Regions from separate parts of the Mesorhizobium sp. WSM4904 genome, predicted to be linked through region 2. Evidence: riboswitches for the same ligand, from Rfam matches in the RefSeq annotation. Region 2 holds a riboswitch; each other region holds the start of a gene.
The links. A riboswitch is a leader RNA that binds a small molecule or an ion and turns the genes downstream of it on or off. The one in region 2 is predicted to bind cobalamin.
Positions count from the first base shown of each region.

Region 1: it holds a riboswitch for cobalamin, as region 2 does, so the genes downstream of both, QAZ47_RS23295 (ABC transporter ATP-binding protein) here and QAZ47_RS17090 (DUF1636 family protein) in region 2, are expected to answer to the same signal.
Region 3: it holds a riboswitch for cobalamin, as region 2 does, so the genes downstream of both, bluB (5,6-dimethylbenzimidazole synthase) here and QAZ47_RS17090 (DUF1636 family protein) in region 2, are expected to answer to the same signal.

Region 1 covers NZ_CP121354.1:4,850,688-4,857,523, reverse strand. Annotated here, with positions in the region: gene QAZ47_RS23310 (alanine racemase) at 1-450, shown strand, start outside; gene QAZ47_RS23305 (helix-turn-helix domain-containing GNAT family N-acetyltransferase) at 782-1,717, shown strand; gene QAZ47_RS23300 (AraC family transcriptional regulator) at 1,881-2,714, opposite strand; cobalamin riboswitch at 2,922-3,127, shown strand; gene QAZ47_RS23295 (ABC transporter ATP-binding protein) at 3,307-4,095, shown strand; gene QAZ47_RS23290 (ABC transporter substrate-binding protein) at 4,123-5,070, shown strand; gene QAZ47_RS23285 (iron ABC transporter permease) at 5,100-6,086, shown strand; gene QAZ47_RS23280 (phosphatidate cytidylyltransferase) at 6,098-6,836, opposite strand, start outside.
Region 2 covers NZ_CP121354.1:3,587,111-3,593,946, reverse strand. Annotated here, with positions in the region: gene QAZ47_RS17105 (NADH-quinone oxidoreductase subunit B) at 1-565, opposite strand, end outside; gene QAZ47_RS17100 (NADH-quinone oxidoreductase subunit A) at 556-921, opposite strand; gene QAZ47_RS17095 (winged helix-turn-helix domain-containing protein) at 1,257-2,456, shown strand; cobalamin riboswitch at 2,487-2,695, shown strand; gene QAZ47_RS17090 (DUF1636 family protein) at 2,735-3,160, shown strand; gene cobW (cobalamin biosynthesis protein CobW) at 3,163-4,200, shown strand; gene cobN (cobaltochelatase subunit CobN) at 4,232-6,836, shown strand, end outside.
Region 3 covers NZ_CP121354.1:5,871,107-5,877,942, forward strand. Annotated here, with positions in the region: gene QAZ47_RS28530 (pirin family protein) at 1-244, opposite strand, end outside; gene QAZ47_RS28535 (DUF2277 domain-containing protein) at 254-520, opposite strand; gene QAZ47_RS28540 (exodeoxyribonuclease VII small subunit) at 565-816, opposite strand; gene QAZ47_RS28545 (histone deacetylase family protein) at 820-1,746, opposite strand; cobalamin riboswitch at 1,862-2,040, shown strand; gene bluB (5,6-dimethylbenzimidazole synthase) at 2,083-2,820, shown strand; gene QAZ47_RS28555 (hypothetical protein) at 2,848-3,828, opposite strand; partial or broken gene QAZ47_RS32160 (TetR/AcrR family transcriptional regulator) at 4,047-4,316, opposite strand; partial or broken gene QAZ47_RS32165 (MFS transporter) at 4,318-4,642, shown strand; gene QAZ47_RS28565 (hypothetical protein) at 4,644-5,066, opposite strand; gene ribB (3,4-dihydroxy-2-butanone-4-phosphate synthase) at 5,083-6,183, opposite strand; gene aroC (chorismate synthase) at 6,291-6,836, opposite strand, start outside.

The DNA of each region.
Region 1 (6,836 bases), 1.3 Mb from region 2:
CATGGCGGCGGCGTCGCCAATGAAGTCTCGATCGGCTCGGCCTTCGTGCTGCCCAGCGACTTCGACACGCCCGGCCTCGACGGCTTCCAGCCTGCGGCCCTGATCGCGACGCCGATCCTGAAGGCGCTCGACCCGGTGCTGCCCGGCCCGGCGGCGCTGTCCAAAACGTTGCAGGCGCTCGGCCTCTTCCCGCGCAAGGGGTGCTATCTCTATGGCGGCAAGTGGATGGCCGAACCGCTGTTTCCCGAAGGCATGAAGCCGAGCGGGTTGATAGGGTTGTCGTCCAACCAGCAGTTCATGGGGTTGCCGGCCGGATCGGACGTGAAGCCGGGGGACTATGCTTTTCTGAGGCCGACGCAGAGCGAGGCCGTGCTGCAGCATTTCGGCTCGCTTGCGGTGTTTTCCGGCGGGCGCATCGTCGAATTCTGGCCGGCGCTGCCGATGGGGTGAGAGTGTGCCCGGGCCAATTTGGCGCCGGCATCCGCGACGTCGTCATCCTAGGGCGGAGCGACGCGAAGCGTCGCGCAGACCCTAGGATCATGCCGTTACGTTCGCCGTAGGATGATGCGATGCAAACGAAGGACAGCCTACGCTGGTGCTCCAGCCCCAAGGTCTGCACCGTTGTGAGGCTCTAAAGTCACGGCATGGATTCCAGGGTCTGCGCGCGTCGCTTCGCTCCTTGCTCCGCCCTGGAATGACGAAGTTGTGTAATGTCCCGCTCGCCTATTTATTGACTCAGTCAACTAAATGATTGATCCTGTCCGCGACAGGAGGAACTCCTATGACCATCCACGACCATCCTGGCAAGGAACGCATCGATGCGGTGCGAGCCTTCAACCGCTTCTATACCCGGCAGATCGGCGTGCTCGACGAGGGCTGGCTGAAGAGCAGCTTTTCGCTGACCGAGGCGCGGGTGCTTTACGAGCTTGCCCACCGCGACGGCCTCGTCGCCAGCGATCTGGTGCGCGACCTTGGCCTCGACCCAGGCTATGTCAGCCGGCTGCTGAAGAAGTTCGAGGAGCGCGGCCTGGTCGAGCGCGCCGCTTCGGAGGCCGATGCGCGGCGCTCGCCGATCGCGCTGACCAAGGCAGGCAGGGAAGCCTTCGCGCCGCTCAACCAGGATTCGCACAATCAGGTACGCGCGCTGCTCGATCGTCTGGCGCCGGCCGACCAGGAGCGCCTGGTCAAGGCGATGCGGACCGTGCAGGACCTGCTCGGCGACAAACCCGAACCCAAGGTGCCCTATATCTTGCGGCCGCTGCAGGTCGGCGACATCGGTTGGGTCACGCACCGCCAGGGCCTGCTCTACGCGCAGGAATATGGCTGGGACGAGACCTACGAAGCGCTGGTCGCCGAGATCCTCGGCGAGTTCGTCAAGAATTTCGTCCCGCAATGGGAGCGCAGCTGGATCGCCGAACGCGAAGGCGAGGTGGTCGGCTCGGTCTTCGTTGTCCGCAAATCGCCCAAGGTGGCGAAGCTCAGGCTGCTCTATGTCGAGCCCTCGGCGCGCGGCTTGGGCATCGGCCGGCGGCTGGTCGACGAGTGCATCGCCTTCGCGCGCGCCAAGGGCTACAAGACGCTGACGTTGTGGACCAACGACATACTGGGCTCGGCTCGCCGCATCTACCAGGCGGCGGGCTTCAAGCTGGTCGAGGAAGAACGCCACCATTCCTTCGGCAAGGATCTGGTCGGCCAGACCTGGAATCTGGAGCTGTAGCCTCTTCCTTCTCCCCTTGTGGGAGAAGGTGGCCGAGCGAAGCTCGGTCGGATGAGGGGTGTTCCAGGGAACGCCGGCGTCTCACTCCGCTGGAACACCCCTCATCCGTCTTGGCGCTGCGCGCCAATCCACCTTCTCCCGCAAGGGGAGAAGGGAAGGCGCCTCAGCCCTTCACGGGCACCCAGATTTCCAGCCCGCCATTGCCGCTGCGTGCATCGAATTCCGGCCCGTAGCGCTCGAATTCCGGGGCGTCGGCGATCTCGTGTCCCGAGGCCGGCAGCCATTTGTTCCAGATCGTGTTGACGGTGCGGCGGATGGTCGAGATGTGCTCGCGATGCGTGAACACCGCGTATTTCTGCGCCGGCACCCGCACCCGGAAGAACTCCTTGGGCAGGTCGGAGAAATCGCTCACCTCGACACCGGCGATGTAGTCGAAATTGCCGGCATCGTCGCCATTGACGCAGACGCCGTAGGCGACGTCGCCGACCTCGCCGGGAATGTGGCCGATATAGGGGCCGAAGCGCTGCCACAGCATCGGGATGCCGGCGCTGCTCTCGCAGCTGTAGCGCTCGCCGAGACCGGCGATGAGGAAGGGCCGGCTGGTCTCGAAGCGCGGCGGTTCGAGTGCGGCGAGAAATGAACTGTCCATCAGGATAGGCTCCACGAGGTCGAGATTTTGGGTCGAGCCCTGCGCGCGCACCAGTTCCGGCGTGGTGCCGAACTGCTCGCGGAAAGCCCGCGTGAAAGCCTCATGCGAGTTGTAGCCGGCATCGAGCGCGACCGACAGGATGTCGGGCGCGCCGCCCGCAAGCTTGCGCGCCGCTTCGCTGAGCCGGCGCGCCCGCACGTAGCCCATCACCGACCGTCCGGTCGCGGCGCCGAAGGCGCGCGTCACATGGAAGCGCGACACGCCGCTGCTTGCCGCGACATCGTCGAGCGAAATCGCATCGGGCAGACGGCTTTCGACAAACCACAGCGCTTTCTCGGTCGGGTTCATGGCTCCTCGCATTTGGCGGGGTGACACTAGCCACCGCGCCGACAGCCAGTTTGATCGAAATTGCGCGGTGAGCGAAGTCGAAACGATGTTGACAAACGAAGGCGGCATTCTCTAGTGCGTAACGTTATTACATAACGAAGGGAGAACAAAATGGCAGCTGTAGTGAGGGGATGCGCGGCGGCCCGTTGCGACTCGCGCGCGGACAACCTACGATGGTGGCGTCATGGTCCCCGAGCCGCAAGGCGAGGGGTGAAAAGGGAACACGGTGAGACCTGCTTCGGGTCGAGGCCGTGGCTGCCCCCGCAACTGTGAGCGGCGAGCTCCATCCGAACGCCACTGGCCGGCAAGGCTGGGAAGGCGGATGGCGCAACGACCCGCGAGCCAGGAGACCTGCCATCGACACGAGTTGACCGGACGGGGTGTGCCGGGAGGAGACGCGGGCACCGGTCTTGTCGGCCGGCTCGTCCAGCATCCTTCCGTCGCCATTTTTGGAGAGTGACGGAATGCTGGACGGCTCCATCGATCATATCCATCAAGCCATCGGATATGCGGCCGGGAAATACCATCCGGGCAACCTGGCGGGGCTTGGCTCGTGATGCCGCCGGTCCTCGAAGCCCATGGCCTCGGCGCGACGGCCAACGGCCGCGCGCTGGTCGACAATGTCAGCCTGTCGCTGGCGGCGGGCGAGCGGCTGGCCATCGTCGGCCCCAACGGCGCCGGCAAGACGACGCTGCTGCGCATGCTGTGCGGCGCTCTGTCGCCGAGCCGCGGCGAGGTACGGCTGGCCGGACGCCGGCTGGACAGGATCGCAGCGGCCGAGCGCGCCCTCAGCATCGCCGTCGTCGGCCAGACGGACCAGCCGGATCCGCGACTTGCCGTCATCGACTATGTCGAGCTTGGCCGCGTCCCGCACGCCGGCCTGAGGCGCCGGCGCGACGACCGCGACATCGTCGTCGAAGCGCTGCGGCGGACCGGGCTCTTGCCGCTGCTCGCGCGCACCATCGGCTCGCTGTCCGGCGGCGAACGCCAGCGCGCGCAGCTCGCCCGCGCTATCGCGCAGGAGCCGAAAATCCTGTTCCTCGACGAGCCGACCAACCACCTCGATCCGCGCGCCCGCGGCGAGCTGCTCGACCTGGTGGCCGGCTTCGGCATGACCGTCGTCGCCGTGCTGCATGATCTCGCTCTGGTGGCGCCCTTCGCCACCCGTGTCGCGGTGATGAGCAACGCCCGGCTGCACGCGCTGGCGCCGCCGCGCCAGGCGCTGGCGCAGCCGCTCATCCGCGAGGTGTTCGGCATCGACGTGCTGCATCTGCAGCACCCGACCGAGGATCGCGAGCTCACCGTCTTCGACCTTGCCGGTCGCGCTTCCTCGTCAGCCTGAACCGTCCAAACAAGGAGCAATCTTCCGATGAAACGCCTCGTGCCGTCCCTTGCCTTGTCGCTTTTCGCCTCGGCGGCTGTTGCCTTCCCGGTCACCGTCGACAGTTGCGGCAAGCCGCTCACCTTCGACGCCCCGCCGAAGCGCGCCGTCATCCAGGACCTCAACATGGCCGAGATGGCTTTCGCGCTGAAGCTGCAGCCGTCGATCGTCGGGCTCACCGGCATCACCGGCTGGTACAAGGTCGGCCCCGAATTCAAGGCCGAGCAAGGGTCTATTCCGGAGCTCGCGCCGAAATATCCGACGCTGGAAAACCTCGTCGCCGTCGAGCCCGATTTCTTCTTCGCCGGCTGGTACTACGGCATGAAGCCGGGCGGCGAGGTCACGCCCGACACGCTCGCCCCGCACGGCATCAAGACGCTGGTGCTGACCGAGAGCTGCGTCCATCTCGACAAGAACCGGCCCGCCGCCTCGATGGACCTGCTCTTTGGCGATGTCGAGAAGCTGGGCAAGATCTTCGGCAAGGAGGCCGAGGCGGATAAGCTGGTCGCCGGCTGGAAGGCCGAGCTCGCCGACATCACCGCCAAGGTGGGCGACCGTAAGGGCACGCGCGTGTTCCTCTACGACTCCGGCGAGGACAAGCCCTTCACCGCCGGCAAGTTCGCCATCCCCAACGCCATGATCGCCGCCGCGGGCGGCGAAAACATCATGGCCGACATGGAAACGAGCTGGGGCAACACCGACTGGGAGACGGTCGCTTCGCGCAATCCGCAATTCCTCATCCTGCTCGACTACCAAGATGGCGGCGGCTATCGGAAGCTGCTCGATTTTCTCAAGGCGCATCCGGCAATGAAGGAGACCGACGCGGTCAGGAACGAGCGCTTCGTGGCTCTGCGCTACGCCGAGCTGACGCCCGGACCCGCCAACATCGAGGCGATCGGCAAGATCGCCAGGGCCATGCATCCGGAAGCGTTCTAGACTTGCACAAGAGGCCATTCACCCTCGCCATGACGCTGGGCGCGATCCTTCTGGTCGCGCTCGCACTGCTGTCGATCGCCTATGGCTCGACGCTGATACCGCTTCGCGAGGTTTTCGGCGCCCTGGCGCGTGCGGCCGGTCTGAACGGCCAGGCCGTGCCGGGACCTGTCGGCGGCATCGTCGTCGACCTCAGGCTGCCGCGCACGCTGCTGGCGATCTCCGTTGGCGCCGGCCTCGGTGTCGTCGGCGCGCTGCTGCAGACCGTCACCCGCAACGACCTCGCCGACCCGTTCCTGTTCGGCCTCTCCTCGGGCGCCGCCGCCGGCGCGGTCTCGGTCATCACCATCTTCGGCGACAGTTTCGGCATCTGGACCTTGCCGGTGGCGGCCTTCACCGGCGGCATACTGGCGGCGGCTATCGTGCTTCTGCTCGTGTCGCGGGTGAGAGGGCAAGGGCCCGAGCGGCTGATCCTCGCCGGGCTCGCCGTTTCCTTCATGTTCACCGCCTTAACCAACTACCTCGTCTTCGCCGGTGACCAGCGCGCCGCCCATTCGGTGCTGTTCTGGACCATGGGCGGGCTGGGTCTCGCCCGCTGGGACAATATCGGCCTGGCGGCGCTCGGCGCCGCCATTATCCTCGCCTATGGCCTGTGGAACCACCGCCGCTTCGATGCCTTCCTCGCCGGCGAAAGCGCTGCCGAAAGCCTCGGCGTGCCGGTGGCGAGGATGCGCAAGACCACGTTCCTCATCGCGGCTTTGGCCACCGCGATCCTCGTTGCCGTGGCCGGCGTCATCGGCTTCGTCGGCCTGATGATCCCGCATCTCGCCCGGCCGCTGGCCGGTCCGCTGCATCGGCCCCTGATAGCGATCTGCGCGCTGTTCGGGGCGATCCTGCTCCTGGCCAGCGATCTCTTGGCCCGCACGCTGCTGCCGCTGCAGGAACTGCCGATCGGCATCATCACCAGTTCGCTCGGCGCCTTCTTCGTCGTCACGCTGCTGATGCGCAACCGCCTTTAGTTCGCCGGCGATCACACCGTCCAGAAATAGCGCACGATGTGGAAGAAGATCGGCGCGGCGAAGACCAGGCTGTCGGTCCGGTCGAGCATGCCGCCATGGCCCTCGATCAGGTGGCCCCAGTCCTTGACCCCCTGGTCGCGCTTGATGGCCGAGGCGACGAGCCCGCCGAGGAAGCCCATCGTGCAGGCGACGAACGCGACGGCCGAAGCCTGCAGCGGCGAGAACGGTGTGATGAAGGAGAGCAGCGCGCCGAGCAGGCTCGACGCGACCAGCCCGCCGATCAGGCCCTCCCAGGTCTTCGACGGCGAGACGTTGGGTGAGAAGCGGTGTTTTCCAAACAGCTTGCCGAAAATGTACTGCAGCACGTCGCTGCCCTGCACGACGATGATCAGGAAGGCGATGAGCAGGAGATTGCGGCCCTCGAAGCCCGGCACGTTGAGCGTCAGCAGGGCAGGGACATGGCTGACGCAGTAGACCGAGATCATAATCGCCCATTGCTGCGCCGACACGCGCTCCAGGAAGCGCCCGGTATCGCCATGCAGCGCCGTGATCGCCGGCATCAGCAGGAAGCAGTAGACCGGGATGAAGATGACGAACAGGCCGTACCAGGCCGTCCACACCAGCCAGTACTGGAACGGAATGACGATGCCGAACATGCCGAGCAGCACCCAATGGTCGCTGCGGCGGCTATGCGTCAGCGTCACGAATTCGCGCAGCGCCGCGAACGAGATCAGTGCGAACAGGATGGTC
Region 2 (6,836 bases):
CGGTGCGGCGGATCTTCTTCTGCAACAGAAGAATGCCGTAGAGCAGCGCTTCCGCGCTCGGCGGGCAGCCGGGGACATAGATGTCGACCGGCACGATGCGGTCGCAGCCGCGCACCACCGAATAGGAATAATGGTAGTAACCGCCGCCATTGGCGCAAGAGCCCATCGAGATGACGTAGCGCGGCTCCGGCATCTGGTCGTAGACCTTGCGCAGCGCCGGCGCCATCTTGTTGGTCAGCGTGCCGGCCACGATCATGATGTCGGACTGGCGCGGAGACGCGCGCGGCGCGACGCCGAAGCGCTCGCTGTCGTAGCGCGGCATCGAGGTGTGGATCATCTCGACCGCGCAGCAGGCGAGGCCGAAGGTCATGAACATCAGCGAGCCGCTGCGCGCCCAGGTGATCAGCGCTTCGGTCGAAGTGACGAGGAAGCCCTTGTCGGCCAGCTCATTGTTGATTTCCAGGAAGAAGGGATCGTCCTCCCCCACCGGCCTGCCGGTGTTGGGGTCGATGATGCCCTTGGGCTTCGGCGCGACGAGGGTGCCTGAACTGTCGTTCAATCCCATTCCAGCGCTCCTTTTTTCCATTCATAGGCAAAGCCGATGGTCAGCACCGCCAGGAACACCATCATCGACCAGAAGCCGAGCATGCCGACCTTCGAGAAGGACACCGCCCATGGGAACAGGAAGGCGACCTCGAGATCGAAGATGATGAACAGGATCGACACTAGGTAGAAGCGGATGTCGAATTTCATGCGGGCGTCGTCGAAGGAGTTGAACCCGCATTCATAGGCGGAAAGCTTTTCCGGGTCGGGATTGCGGTAGGCCACCAAGAACGGCGCGATGATCAGCGCGAGACCGACGACCATCGCCACTGCGATGAAGAGGACGATGGGCAGATACGAACTTAGGAGTGCGCTCATGCGGCGACTTTCCTTTGGCGGGCCAGTTCACTTTGATTACAGCAACGGACTCTAATGCGGAAGCGTGACAGTTTAACCGCTGAACCGTTTTAAAGGGGCCCATGCTGCAACGCGGCGAGGGTTAGCGCAGCGGTTTCGGCGACGCAAGTCAAACCTTGTTCAAAATCCGGCGCTGGACGCCATATCGGAAGAAACTGGTCCGATCCGCTCCTGTTTGATTTCCTTCACTTTTTACTCCACTTTTCTCTCCTGACATATCTCCCGCCATTTGCCTGCTAGCATGGCTGGAATCACCGGCTGGAAATCAGGTAAACGGATCGAGGCAAAGGCACCTGATGAAGGAAAAAATCTCTCTTCGCATGGCAAGGCGCATCGCGCTCGGCGCGCAGGGTTTTACGGACCCTCGTCCGGGCGGCGAGCCCAACCGCCGGCACCTCGCCCGCGTGCTCTCCCGGACCGGCCTGCTGCAGATCGATTCCGTCAGCGCGGTGGTGCGCGCCCATTACATGCCGCTCTATTCGCGCCTCGGCCCCTACCCGCTTGCGCTGCTGGACAATGCAGCCGTGACCCGCAAGCGCGCCATCTTCGAATATTGGGCGCACGAGGCGTCGTTCCTGCCGGTCGAGACCTATCCGCTCCTGCGCTGGCGCATGCAGCGCGCCGAACGCGGCGAGGAAATGTATCTCGGCCTCGCCAAATGGGGTCGTGAGCGCAAGACGATGATCGACGAGATCTATAAAGAAGTCGCAGAACGCGGGCCGATCGCCGCCTCCGACATCGAGGGCCACAAGGGCAATGGCGGCTGGTGGGGCTGGAGCGAGGCCAAGCACGCCTTCGAATGGCTGTTCTGGGCCGGACGCATCACCACCGCTTACCGGCGCGGCTTCGAGCGCTACTACGACCTGCCCGCGCGCGTTTTGCCGCAGGCCGTGCTCGACCTGCCTGTACCCTCGGTCGAGGACGCGCATCGCGAATTGCTGCGCATTTCCGCCCGCGCCCATGGCATCGCCACCTATGGCGACCTGCGCGACTACTTTCGTCTGGCACCCGGCGACACCAAAGACAGGATCGAGGAATTGGTCGAGGCCGGCGAGTTGCTGCCGGTGCGGGTCGAAGGCTGGGACAAGATCGCCTATCTCCACAAGGACGCCCGCCTCCCGCGCAGGGTCGAGGCGCGCGCGCTGCTCGCCCCGTTCGACCCCGTCGTCTTCGAGCGCACGCGGACGGAAAAGCTCTTCGACTTCCGCTACCGCATCGAGATCTACACGCCGGCCGAAAAGCGCCAATACGGCTATTACGTGCTGCCCTTCCTGCTCGGCGACCGGATCGTCGCGCGTGTCGACTTGCGGGCCGATCGCCCGGCCAGCGTGCTGCGCGTCCACGCCGCCTATGCTGAAGCCGGCGCTCCGCCCGAAACGGCTGCCCAATTGCTCGAAGAGCTGAAGCAGATGCAATCCTGGCTCGGCCTGGAGGCGATCGAGGTGACGCCAGCCGGCGACCTTGGACCGGCGCTGGCCGACATCCGGGTGTCGTAGCCGCGCGTTGACAGGCGCATAGTCGTAAGCCTAAATCCTGACCCAGACGGTCTCCTCCCGGCAAAGGGAGGAGCCAAGAGGGAATGCGGTGCGGAGTTGAAAAATTCCAAATCCGCGGCTGTCCCCGCAACTGTGAGCGACGAGCCTCAGCCGAAAACCACTGGGATGTCCCCGGGAAGGCGGCACGAGAAGGCGATGACCCGCGAGCCAGGAGACCTGCCGTCTGAGACTTTAAGTATCCGAACGCCCGGCGGGTTTTCCGGGCAAGGAGCCTGGTTTTGGATCGCAACGGCAGTTTCCCGGCAAGCAGTGCGGACATTTCGTCCGAGTCCGACGCGTTGGCCGGCGTGACCGTCATCGTCTGCTCGTCCTGCCGCGGCGAGAGCGGTTCGGACGCGCATCCGCGCGCCGGCGCCCTGCTGGCCGAGGACACGCGCAGCGCAGCGTCGGGCCAGGATATCCGCATCCGCACTGTCGAATGCCTCGGCAATTGCAAGCGCCGCCTGAGCGCCGCGCTTTTGCGCGACGGCTGCTGGAGCTATGTCTTCGGCGACCTGGAAACGACCAGCGGCGCCGACCTCGTCGCCGGCGCGAAGCTCTTCGCCACGTCGACCGATGGCCTCATCCCGTGGCGCGGCCGGCCTGATTCCCTCAAACGCGGCCTGGTTGCTCGTATCCCGCCTCTCGATCTCCTGAAGGACTGACCATGAACGCTTCCGTTTCCCGTGTTCCGTGCACCGTCGTCACCGGCTTCCTCGGCGCCGGCAAGACGACGCTGATCCGCAACCTGCTCGAAAACGCCAAGGGCAAGCGGCTGGCGATCATCGTCAACGAGTTCGGCGAAGTCGGCATCGACGGCGAGATCCTGAAGGGCTGCGGCATCGACACCTGCCCGGAGGAGAACATCGTCGAGCTCGCCAATGGCTGCATCTGCTGCACCGTGGCGGACGATTTCGTGCCGGCGCTCGACCAGATCCTGTCGCGCTCGCCGAAGGTCGACCACATCCTGATCGAAACCTCCGGCCTGGCGCTGCCGAAGCCGCTGGTTCAGGCCTTTCAGTGGCCGACGGTCAAGAGCCGCGTCACCGTCGACGGCGTCATTGCCGTGGTCGACGGCCCGGCGTTGGCCGGTGGCCGCGTCGCCTCCGACATGGACGCGCTCCAGGCGCAGCGCGCCGCCGACGATTCCCTCGATCATGACGATCCGGTCGAGGAGGTGTTCGAGGACCAGATCGCCTGCGCCGACCTGATCATCCTGTCGAAGAGCGACCTGATGGACGCGGCGGGCTCGGAGCGCGCCAACGCCGTCATCGGCGAGCATGTGGCGCGTGCCGTGAAGGTGGTGCCGACGACGCACGGCAAGGTCGATCCGTCGGTCCTGCTCGGCCTCGGCCTTGCCGTCGAGGACGACATCGAGAACCGCAAGACGCATCACGACGACGAGCTCGACCACGAGCATGACGATTTCGACTCCTTCGTCATTGATATCCCGTCGATCTCGCATCCGGACGAGCTGGCAAAACGCGTCGCCCTCGCCGCCGAGCAGGAAAACGTGCTGCGCGTGAAAGGCTTCGTCGAGGTCGGCGGCAAGCCGATGCGGCTGCTGCTGCAGGCCGTCGGCCCGCGCGTCAATCACTATTACGACCGCGCCTGGACGGCTGCGGACGATCGCCGCTCGCGGCTCGTCGTCATCGGCCTCAAGGGGCTGAATCGCCCAGCGGTCGAGCGTATCCTCGCCGGCTGAGGCAAGCACGAAAAGCCCAACACGAAAAGCGATGCATATCCTCACCACGACATCCGCCTCGCTCGACGATCTCGCCGAGCCGATCGACCTCAGGCAGACGCCTGCGGATGTCGTGGCGCTGTCCTTCACCGACAGCGACCTTGCCGGCCTCGCCGCCGCCTGGAAGGCGGACGCTGAAAGACTGCCCTCGATGCGGCTTGCTGCCCTTCGCGACCTGCGCCACCCGATGTCGGTCGATCTCTGGATCGACAGCGTCGCCCGCCATGCCAAGATCGTCCTGGTCCGCATTCTCGGCGGTTACGACTGGTGGCGCTACGGCTGCGACCAGCTTGCGGCGGTCGCACGCGAACGAAACATCAAGCTGGCGCTGCTGCCGGGCGAAAGCCATGACAAGGATCAGCGCCTGATCGAAGGCTCGACGCTGCCGCGCGCCGAGCTCGACGCCTTACTCGGCTATTTCCGCGAAGGCGGCCCGACCAATATGGCTGTGTTGGTGCGGAGATTGGCCCGACTGGCTGGGTCGGATGCGGTGGTGACCGAGCCGGTTAAGGTGCCGAAGGCGGGGTATTATCGAGCTGGATTGGGGGTTGTGGAGAAGCCTGAGTTCATTGATGTCGGCGTTCCTTCGCACCCCCCTCTGTCCTGCCGGACATCTCCCCCGCAAGGGGGGAGATCAGCCGTCACCAGCCCCGGCGCCTCTTCTGCTAACTCAACAACAGAATCTTTGGCAGCATCTGCGATTGGCGAAATCGTCGACGACAGCTCAATCTCCCCCCTTGCGGGGGAGATGTCCGGCAGGACAGAGGGGGGTGTGACGGAACGCGACGCCGACAGCGTCAACGCTCCTGTTGTCCCCATCCTCTTCTACCGCTCGATGCTGCTGGCAGCCGACGTCGCGCCGATCGACGCTCTCGCGGAAGCGTTGAGGCTGCAAGGCATGACTCCAGCGCCGATCTTCGTTTCCAGCCTCAAGGATCCGGCGTCCTTGGCCTTTGTCGAAACCGCTTTCACCTCGCTGAACCCTGCCGCCATCATCACCGCCACCGCCTTCGCCTCCGGCGCCGAGCCGGGCGCAGAAACGCTCTTCGACCGCGCCGGCGTGCCTGTATTCCAGGTCATCGTCGCCACGACGAGGCGCGAGATCTGGGAGAAGAACCAGCGCGGCCTGGCGCCCGCCGACCTTGCCATGCATGTCGTGCTGCCGGAGCTCGACGGCCGCATCCTGGCCGGCGCGATCGCCTTCAAGGGCGAGGTTGAAACCGATCCGGCGCTCGCCTTCCGCGCCTTCGCCAACCGGCCGGAGGCCGATCGGGTCGCGCAGGTCGCCAAGCGCGTCGCGGCCTTCGTTCGCCTGCGGCAGACTGAGCGGGCCGAGCGCAAGCTGGTGATCCTGATCCCGGACTACCCGAGCGCACCCGGGCGTACAGGCTATGCCGTCGGGCTTGACGTGCCGTCGAGCGTGCTCGCCATGCTGCATGACCTGAAGGAACAAGGCTATGCGGTTGATGGGATTCCGCAATCGCCGCGCGCGTTGCTGGATGCGCTGGAGGTGGGTGGGCACGGCGTTTCTTTGGAGGAATACCTAGCCTTTTCGGTCGAACTGCCGGAGCCGGCGCGCGATACGCTGGAGGCGGCATGGGGAAAGGCCAACGACGAAGATCACGTCAATGCGCCCCCCTCTGTCCTGCCGGACATCTCCCTCACGAGGGGGGAGATTGAGCTATCGCCTGCGCTTTCGCCAATCACAAACGTTGCAAGGGGGAAGCCAGCGTCCGAACTGCTGATCTCCCCCGGTGTGGGGGAGATGTCCGGCAGGACAGAGGGGGGCGCGACAGAACGCCGTGCTTTGCAGGCAGGCACCTCGCCAGGCTTCCCCTTCCGCGCCGCGACCTTCGGCAACGTCACCGTCGCTCTCGCCCCCGACCGCGGCCGTTCCGCCGACCGCCGCGCCGATTACCACGACCCGACGCTGCCCCCGCGCCACGAGCTCATCGCCTTTGGCCTCTGGCTGCAGAAATCGCTCGGCGTGCACGCAATCGTCCATGTCGGCGCGCACGGCACGCTGGAGTGGCTGCCGGGCAAGACGGTCGCGCTCTCCGACACCTGCTTTCCGGAGATCGTCACCGGCTCGCTGCCGGTCGTCTATCCCTTCATCGTCTCCAATCCCGGCGAGGCGGCACAGGCCAAGCGCCGCATCTCGGCCGTCACGCTCGGCCATCTGCCGCCGCCGCTCACCGGCGCCGGTCTGGACGAAGCACAGCAGCGCCTCGAGCGTCTTGTCGACGAATACGCCCAGGCCGACGGGCTCGACCGTCGCCGCCGCGATCGGCTGGCGAAGCTGATCGTCGAGACCGCACAGAAGTCCGGTCTTGCGGCGGAGGCTGGCGTTGCCGGCACTGATGCGCCGGACGAAGCGCTGCGCCGCATCGACGCCTGGCTTTGCGACCTCAAGGATTTCGCGGTGAAGGACGGGCTGCATGTCTACGGCCGCGCGCCGCAAGACGAAGCAGATCCGCTGCGCCAGCAAAGCGCGGCGGCCGAAAAGGCTGCCTTGCTCGCCGCTCTCGACGGCCGCCACGTCAGGGCAGGCCCGGCCGGCGCGCCGGCGCGCGGCCGTTCCGACGTGCTGCCCACCG
Region 3 (6,836 bases), 2.3 Mb from region 2:
TGACGGTGGAGAGCCCGATATGCGGATGCGGACGCACGTCGATCGCATGGCCGGCGCGCAGGATGGCCGGACCCATGCGGTCGAAGAAGATGAACGGTCCGACCAGCCTGCGTTTCGCGGTCGGCAAGGCGCGGCGAACCTCGAAGCCGCCAATGTCCTTGGCGTTGGGGATGACCATCAATTCGATCTGGTCGCAGGCGAAGGCATCGCCGGCCTCAGGATCGTTACCCGGGAAGAAGCTCATGTCACGACCTCAGGCGAAGCGGAGCGCGGACCTGGCTTTCGCCTTGGCGGCCTCTTCCTCGCGATTGCGCGGATGCTGGGTGGTTTCGAGGCTGTCGAGCAGCTCGCGCGCGGCGGCCGCGATCGCCTCGACGGCGTGGTGGAAGGCATGCTCGTTGCGCTTGGACGGCTTGGTCGAGCCACTCAGCTTGCGCACGAACTGCAAGGCCGCGTCATGGACCTCGTCGTCGGTCGCCGGCGGATCGAAATTGAACAGGGTCTTGATGTTTCGGCACATGCTTGGACTCCTTGCCTGTTTCTCTCTCCCCCACCGCTTCCGTTCTATTCGGCGTCGAGCGGCTCCGTTCCCACCGGCTTGCCGTCGCGCGACAGTCTGATCTTCTCGACCTTGTCCTCGGCGGCCTTGAGCAGCCGGTCGCAGTGGGCCTTCAGCGCCTCGCCGCGTTCGTAGATCCTGATCGACTGGTCGAGCGGGACATCGCCGCGCTCCAGATCATCGACGATCTTCTCCAGCGCGTCGAGCGCCTGTTCGAAACTCATCGCCTTGACGTCTTCGTTAGCTTCATCAGCCATAATTCATCCCTTCATCAGCCGCCCGACATGGGCGGCGACCGAAAATGCCAGTCCTTGCAGATCGTAGCCGCCCTCCAGCAGGCTGACGAGCCGGTTGCCGCTGTGGCGCCCGGCGCGATCCATCAGCTGGCCGGTCGCCCAGTCGAAATCATCCTCGGTCAGGTTGATCTCGGCCAGCGGATCGCGATGGTGCGCATCGAACCCGGCGGAAATGATGATCAGGTCCGGCTTGAATGCATCGATCGACGGCAGCACGCGCGACAGGAAGGCGTCGCGGAACGTGTCGCTGCCGGTGCTCGGCGCAAGCGGCGCGTTGACGATGTTGCCTGCGCCGGTTTCGCTTTTGGCACCGCTGCCAGGATAAAGCGGCATCTGGTGCGTCGAGCAATAGAGCACCGACGGATCGTCCCAGAAAATGTCCTGCGTGCCGTTGCCGTGGTGGACGTCCCAGTCCACGATGGCGACACGCTCGGCCTGATGCTTCTTCTGCGCATGACGAGCGGCGATCGCCGCAGTGTTGAACAGGCAAAAACCCATCGCGGTGGTCTTTTCGGCGTGATGGCCGGGCGGGCGGGCGGCAACGAAGACATTGGCGGCGCGGCCTTCGAAGACATCGTCTATCGCTGCATTGGCGGCGCCGATCGCCGTCACCGCGGCCTGCCAGCTTTTCGGACTGGCGCTGGTGTCGGCATCGATCGAGACAATACCGCTCGCGGGAATGGCCGCGCGGATGCGGGCAACAAAATCCTCCGGATGCGCGTAGAGGATCGTCGCCTCGTCGCCTTCCGGCGCCTTGACACGGTCGAGGGCCGAAAAAGCCTCGTCGTCCAGCACGCGTTCGATGGCGCGCAAACGGTCCGGCCGCTCGGGATGGCCGGGCGGCGTGAGGTGTTCCAGAAATACCGGATGGGTGTAGAGACGGGTAGCCATGGCCCCTAATCTAGGCACCTGCCGCCCGGATAGCCATGTTCCAGCACCGAATGATTGGGGAAAATCGCGCCGTGCCGTGTCGCTGGCGGCATTGGCGCGGCTTCCGCTTCACGATAAGGTCCCATCGCTGCCTGGTGCCCGCGACGCGGGAGAATCGGGAACACGGTTGAATTCCGTGGCGTGCCCAACGCTGTGAGGGGGACCGCGCCGGCAAAAGCCACTGTCCTAGACGGGAAGGCGCCGGATGCGGGTCGATCCCGAGCCAGAAGACCGGCCCGGCAGACATGGTCGTCCGCATGGTCAGGCGGAAGACTGCTTATCGCAAGGGGACAAGCGATGCAGGCACGAACGGCCGCCACGAGCGGCGACGACTTTGACCAATTGGCGCGCGACGCCGTCTACCGGGCAATGTTCACAAGACGGGACGTGCGCAGCCATTTTGTTTCGGACGATCTCGACGATTGCGTGCTTGCGCGGCTGCTGACGGCCGCCCATCACGCGCCATCGGTCGGCTACATGCAGCCGTGGAACTTCATCGTCATCCGCGATGCGGCAAGGCGACGACAGGTGCGCGACCTGTTTCTGGCCGCGCGCGAGCAGGAACTGCCGGCGATCGAGGCGGAGCGGCAGGCGCTCTACCGCAAGCTGAAGCTCGAGGGCATCTGCGAAAGCGCGCTCAACCTTTGCATCACCTGCGACCGACAGCGCTCGAAGAATTCGCCGCTCGGGCGCTGGCACAATCCGGAGATGGACCTCTACAGCACCGTCTGCGCGGTACAGAATTTCTGGCTGGCGGCGCGCGCCGAAGGCGTCGGCGTCGGTTGGGTGAGCATCATCGAAACCGAGGCGTTGAAGCGGCTCTTGTCGATCCCCGAGCATGTCACGCCGATCGCCTATCTCTGCGTCGGCCGCGTCTCGGCATTCGCGCCGAAGCCGGACCTCGAAGCGCATGGCTGGGGCAAGCGGCTGCCGCTGCCCGAGCTGGTGATGAGCGAAACCTTTTGCGGTGCCGGCGAGGCACAGCTCAAGTCGGCGATCGCCCGCCTTGGTTCGGAGGAACGAGCGAAGCCGTGATCAGGCTGCCCTCGTAGGGGCCGCCGATCAAGCAGCCCGGGGCGAATCCCAGCGCGAGCCGCCGAAGGAGCCGAGCGCCTTGTCGCGAAGCTCCCTGAATTTCGACGAGGCCTCGGCCAGCCGCCGATCCCAGTCGGGATTCGGAACCTGGCCCTCGATGGTGTCGAAATAGACCTGCATCAGCGAAGCGATGGCGAAGGGCTCGATGAAGGCAGCCTTGAAAGCCCAGGCGAAGACGATGGCGAGCACGAAGGCCCAGCCGGCAAGCTGCCCCGGCATCACCCAGAGGATGGCGGCTGCCGGGGCCAGCATCAGCAGGAAGATGACGAAGGACACACCCCACATGATCACCGCCAGCCAGACGGCGTTCTTGACCATATGCTTGCCGTTCTGCGCGTAGAGCACGACGCCTTGCCTGGCGGTCTCGAACGGCGAGTTCGAATTGATGCGGATGTTGTAGCCGAGGATGATCTCGTCGACATAGGTCAGCGACAGGCGGACGACCGTGTTGATGAAGCTGACGATGCCGCTCAAGCCGGGAATGGGCAGGAACGCAGCGATACCGCCGATAAGGCCAGTGATGGCGCGGATGGCGCCTTTGACCAGCTGGTCGACGACGAAAAGGATGTTGGCCTCGGCGAAACGCTGGGTCACCACTTCCTTCGCATAGGCGATCTGGCCCTGGCCGTCGGGAACGTCGCGGCCATCGATCAGATGGACCATGACGGCGATGTGGCCGGCCTTGAGAACGTAGAGGATATATTCGCGGATCCAGTAGACGGCGATCGAGACGACGCCGAAGCCGACCACGCCGCCCCATAGGGCAAACGACATCGGTCCGTCCGGATCGGTGGAGATATGGCCTACGCCGTAGCCGACGCTGGCGCCGGTGCCGGTCGCCACGATGTAGGCCACCGTGATGCCGAAATAGACGATCATGCGAAAGACGATGAACGGCCATGTCCGCATCATGATGGACACCGACCGGCCGATGCTGAAGTCCCACATGGCCCCGACTCTCCCGCCCCGCGCATGACCTCGAAAATCGGAACCGATTTTCGGAAAGGATCATGCGCAAACATCAAAAGTGTTACAGCATCCTTTGCGCGTTCAAGGAACGCGCTGCGCTGTAAGAGAATGGCCGGAGAGGATGCGCTCAGGTCTGCGATTGTCAATTGCGGCGGCGCCGTGACCGCCTCAAAACGGTGCACAACCCGGCGATATCGTTACCCGATCGTGCGGTCGGGGCTTTTGCGCAGGCCTTCGAGCAGTTGCTTGAATGCCGCTATCGCCTTCTTCGACGTCGCTTCGGGGTCCCTGGAGTTGGCGATGCGCTGCGAGGCCTGGCTGCTGGCGCCGTTGATGAGCCGCGCCGCGGTTTCGGGGTCGAGATCGGGAACGACCACCCCCTCTTCCTGCAGCGCAGTCAGGTGATCGGTCATTGAAGCCGTGCAGGCGTTGGCATTCGGCCATTGCGCCGGATCGCCGAGCACCGACACGGTGCCGACGCTGGCGCTGGCCGTCTTCGTCAGCGGCGTCGCGATCTCGCCGACCTTCATCACCGCCTTTGGCCTGATCGAGCGCCACGTGCCGATGCTGACCGAAGCGTCACCTGGGTGACGACCGGAATCGGCATCGGCATGGCGCTGGGTTTCCTTCGCCGCCGGCTGGACGGTAGACACTTTTGGACCGCAGAACGGCTTCTGGGTATCGGTCACAGCAGGCGCGATTGCCCTGGCCACAGTGCTTGCCGGTCAATGTCGGCTGGCGACGGGGGAATTGCGACGCGGATCGGGGTGAAGCGGTTATCGCGGCTGGGTGACCTATGAATTCCCCAGCCGGTCACTGATCTCCGTACCGCTTAAGACAACGAGCGGTTCGCCAAGAGTTTCGATCATATCCTGATTCAAATGGGGTATGGTCTCAGCACGAGCGACCAGGGGCGGGCAATCCCCAGGGAAATAGACACAAGAATTGGTGCCGCGTAGAATCTTCAACAGCGAGTCGTACAACAAGGTGTTTGTTGTAGGGCGCACTACTGTTAATCCGGAACATTGCGCGTAGTCTTCTGGATTGAGATTCATATAGAGCTCAGTTTGATCCAAAGGAGCGTCTCTATAGGTAACCGTCCAAACGTCACCATCGCGGCTGGTGATGAAAGGCGCGAAAGCTTCATCTACGACAGCCGTCGGGAAATACCCCTCCTGCCCGTCCTCGAAGCAGGCAAGATACGCTTCAAAGCTCATTCTCAAGTCTCCAAAGCTACAGAATCTCGGTCTTGGCGATGTGGATGCCGAACCCCTCAAGACCGACATAGTGGCGCTCCCGCGAGGCGATCAGGTTGATCGAGGAGATGCCGAGATCCCTGAGAATCTGGGCGCCAAGGCCGATCTCGCGCCACTCGCTCTCGCGCCGGCGCGCCTCCTCATGGTCCTCGCGCTCGCCGCTCATCGGGCGCCTGCGCTCCTGGTGGGCGACGCCGACCGAGCCTTCGCGCAGATAGACGATGACGCCGCGCTTGCGCTCGCCCATTGCCTTCATGATGTGATCCAGGCGGTGGCCGGTGCCGAAGACGTCGGTCACGACGTCCTCCGAATGCAGGCGCACCGGCACCTCCTCGCCGTCGCGGATGTCGCCGAAGACGACCGCGACATGATGCATGGAATCCCAAGGCAGCGTGTAGGTGAAGACCTGCGCCTTGCCGCCCGGCGTTTCGATGTCGGAGCAGGCGACGCGCTCGACCAGCGTTTCCTTGCGCTGGCGGTAGGCGATGAGGTCGGCGACCGAAACCTGCTTCAGGCCATGCTGTTCCGCGAAAGCCTGAACCTCGGGGCCGCGCTTGACCGTGCCGTCGTCGTTGACCAGTTCGGAAATGACGCCGACCGGCGGCAGGCCGGCGAGCTTGCAGAGGTCGACCGCGGCCTCGGTATGGCCGGAACGCATCAGGACACCGCCTTCGCGCGCGATCAGCGGGAAGATGTGGCCGGGGCGTACGAAATCGGTCGGCCCGACATTGCCGTTGGCGAGGTTGCGAACGGTGAGCGTGCGGTCATCGGCGGAAATGCCGGTCGTGGTGCCGTGCTTGAAATCGACGCTGACGGTGAAAGCGGTGGTGTGGGCGGAATCGTTGTCGGCCACCATCGGCGCCAGGTTCAACCGCCGTGCCTCCTCGCGCGGCATCGGCGTGCAGACGATGCCGGAGGTATTGCGGACGATGAAGGCCATCTTTTCCGGCGTGCAGTGCACCGCGGCGACGATCAGATCGCCCTCGTTCTCGCGCCCGTCATCGTCCATGACGACGACGATCTCGCCGCGCTCGAAAGCACGGATCGCTTCGACGATCTTCTTCTGGTCGTAAGGCATACGTGCTCGCTTCGCTCGCAAGGGAGTAGGGGAATAGGGCAGTAAGGGAGTAGGGAAAAGCAAAAAGTTTGGGGTCAGGGCGCGACGTAGCCCACGGCCCTACTGCCTTACTCCCCTACTCCCTTCCCTGTCTGTCCTCTGTGCCGCAGATAATGATCCGCTATCGCGCAGGCAACCATGGCCTCGCCGATCGGAACGGCGCGGATGCCGACGCACGGATCGTGGCGGCCCTTGGTCATCACCTCGACGTCCTTGCCGTCCTTGTCGATGGACTTGCGCGGGGTCAGGATCGATGAGGTCGGCTTGACGGCGAAGCGGGCGACGATCGCCTGGCCGGTCGAGATGCCGCCAAGGATGCCGCCGGCATTGTTGGACAAAAACACCGGCTTGCCGTCATTGCCGATGCGCATCTCGTCGGCGTTCTGCTCGCCGGTGATGCGGGCGGCCTCGAAGCCGTTGCCGATCTCGACGCCCTTGACCGCGTTGATCGACATCAGGCCCGACGCGATGTCCTGGTCGAGCTTGGCGTAGATCGGCGCGCCGAGGCCCGCCGGCACGCCCTCGGCAACGATCTCGATCACCGCGCCGACGGAGGAGCCGGCCTTGCGGATGCCGTCGAGATAGGCCGCGAAGACCGGGACCGAGGCCGGATC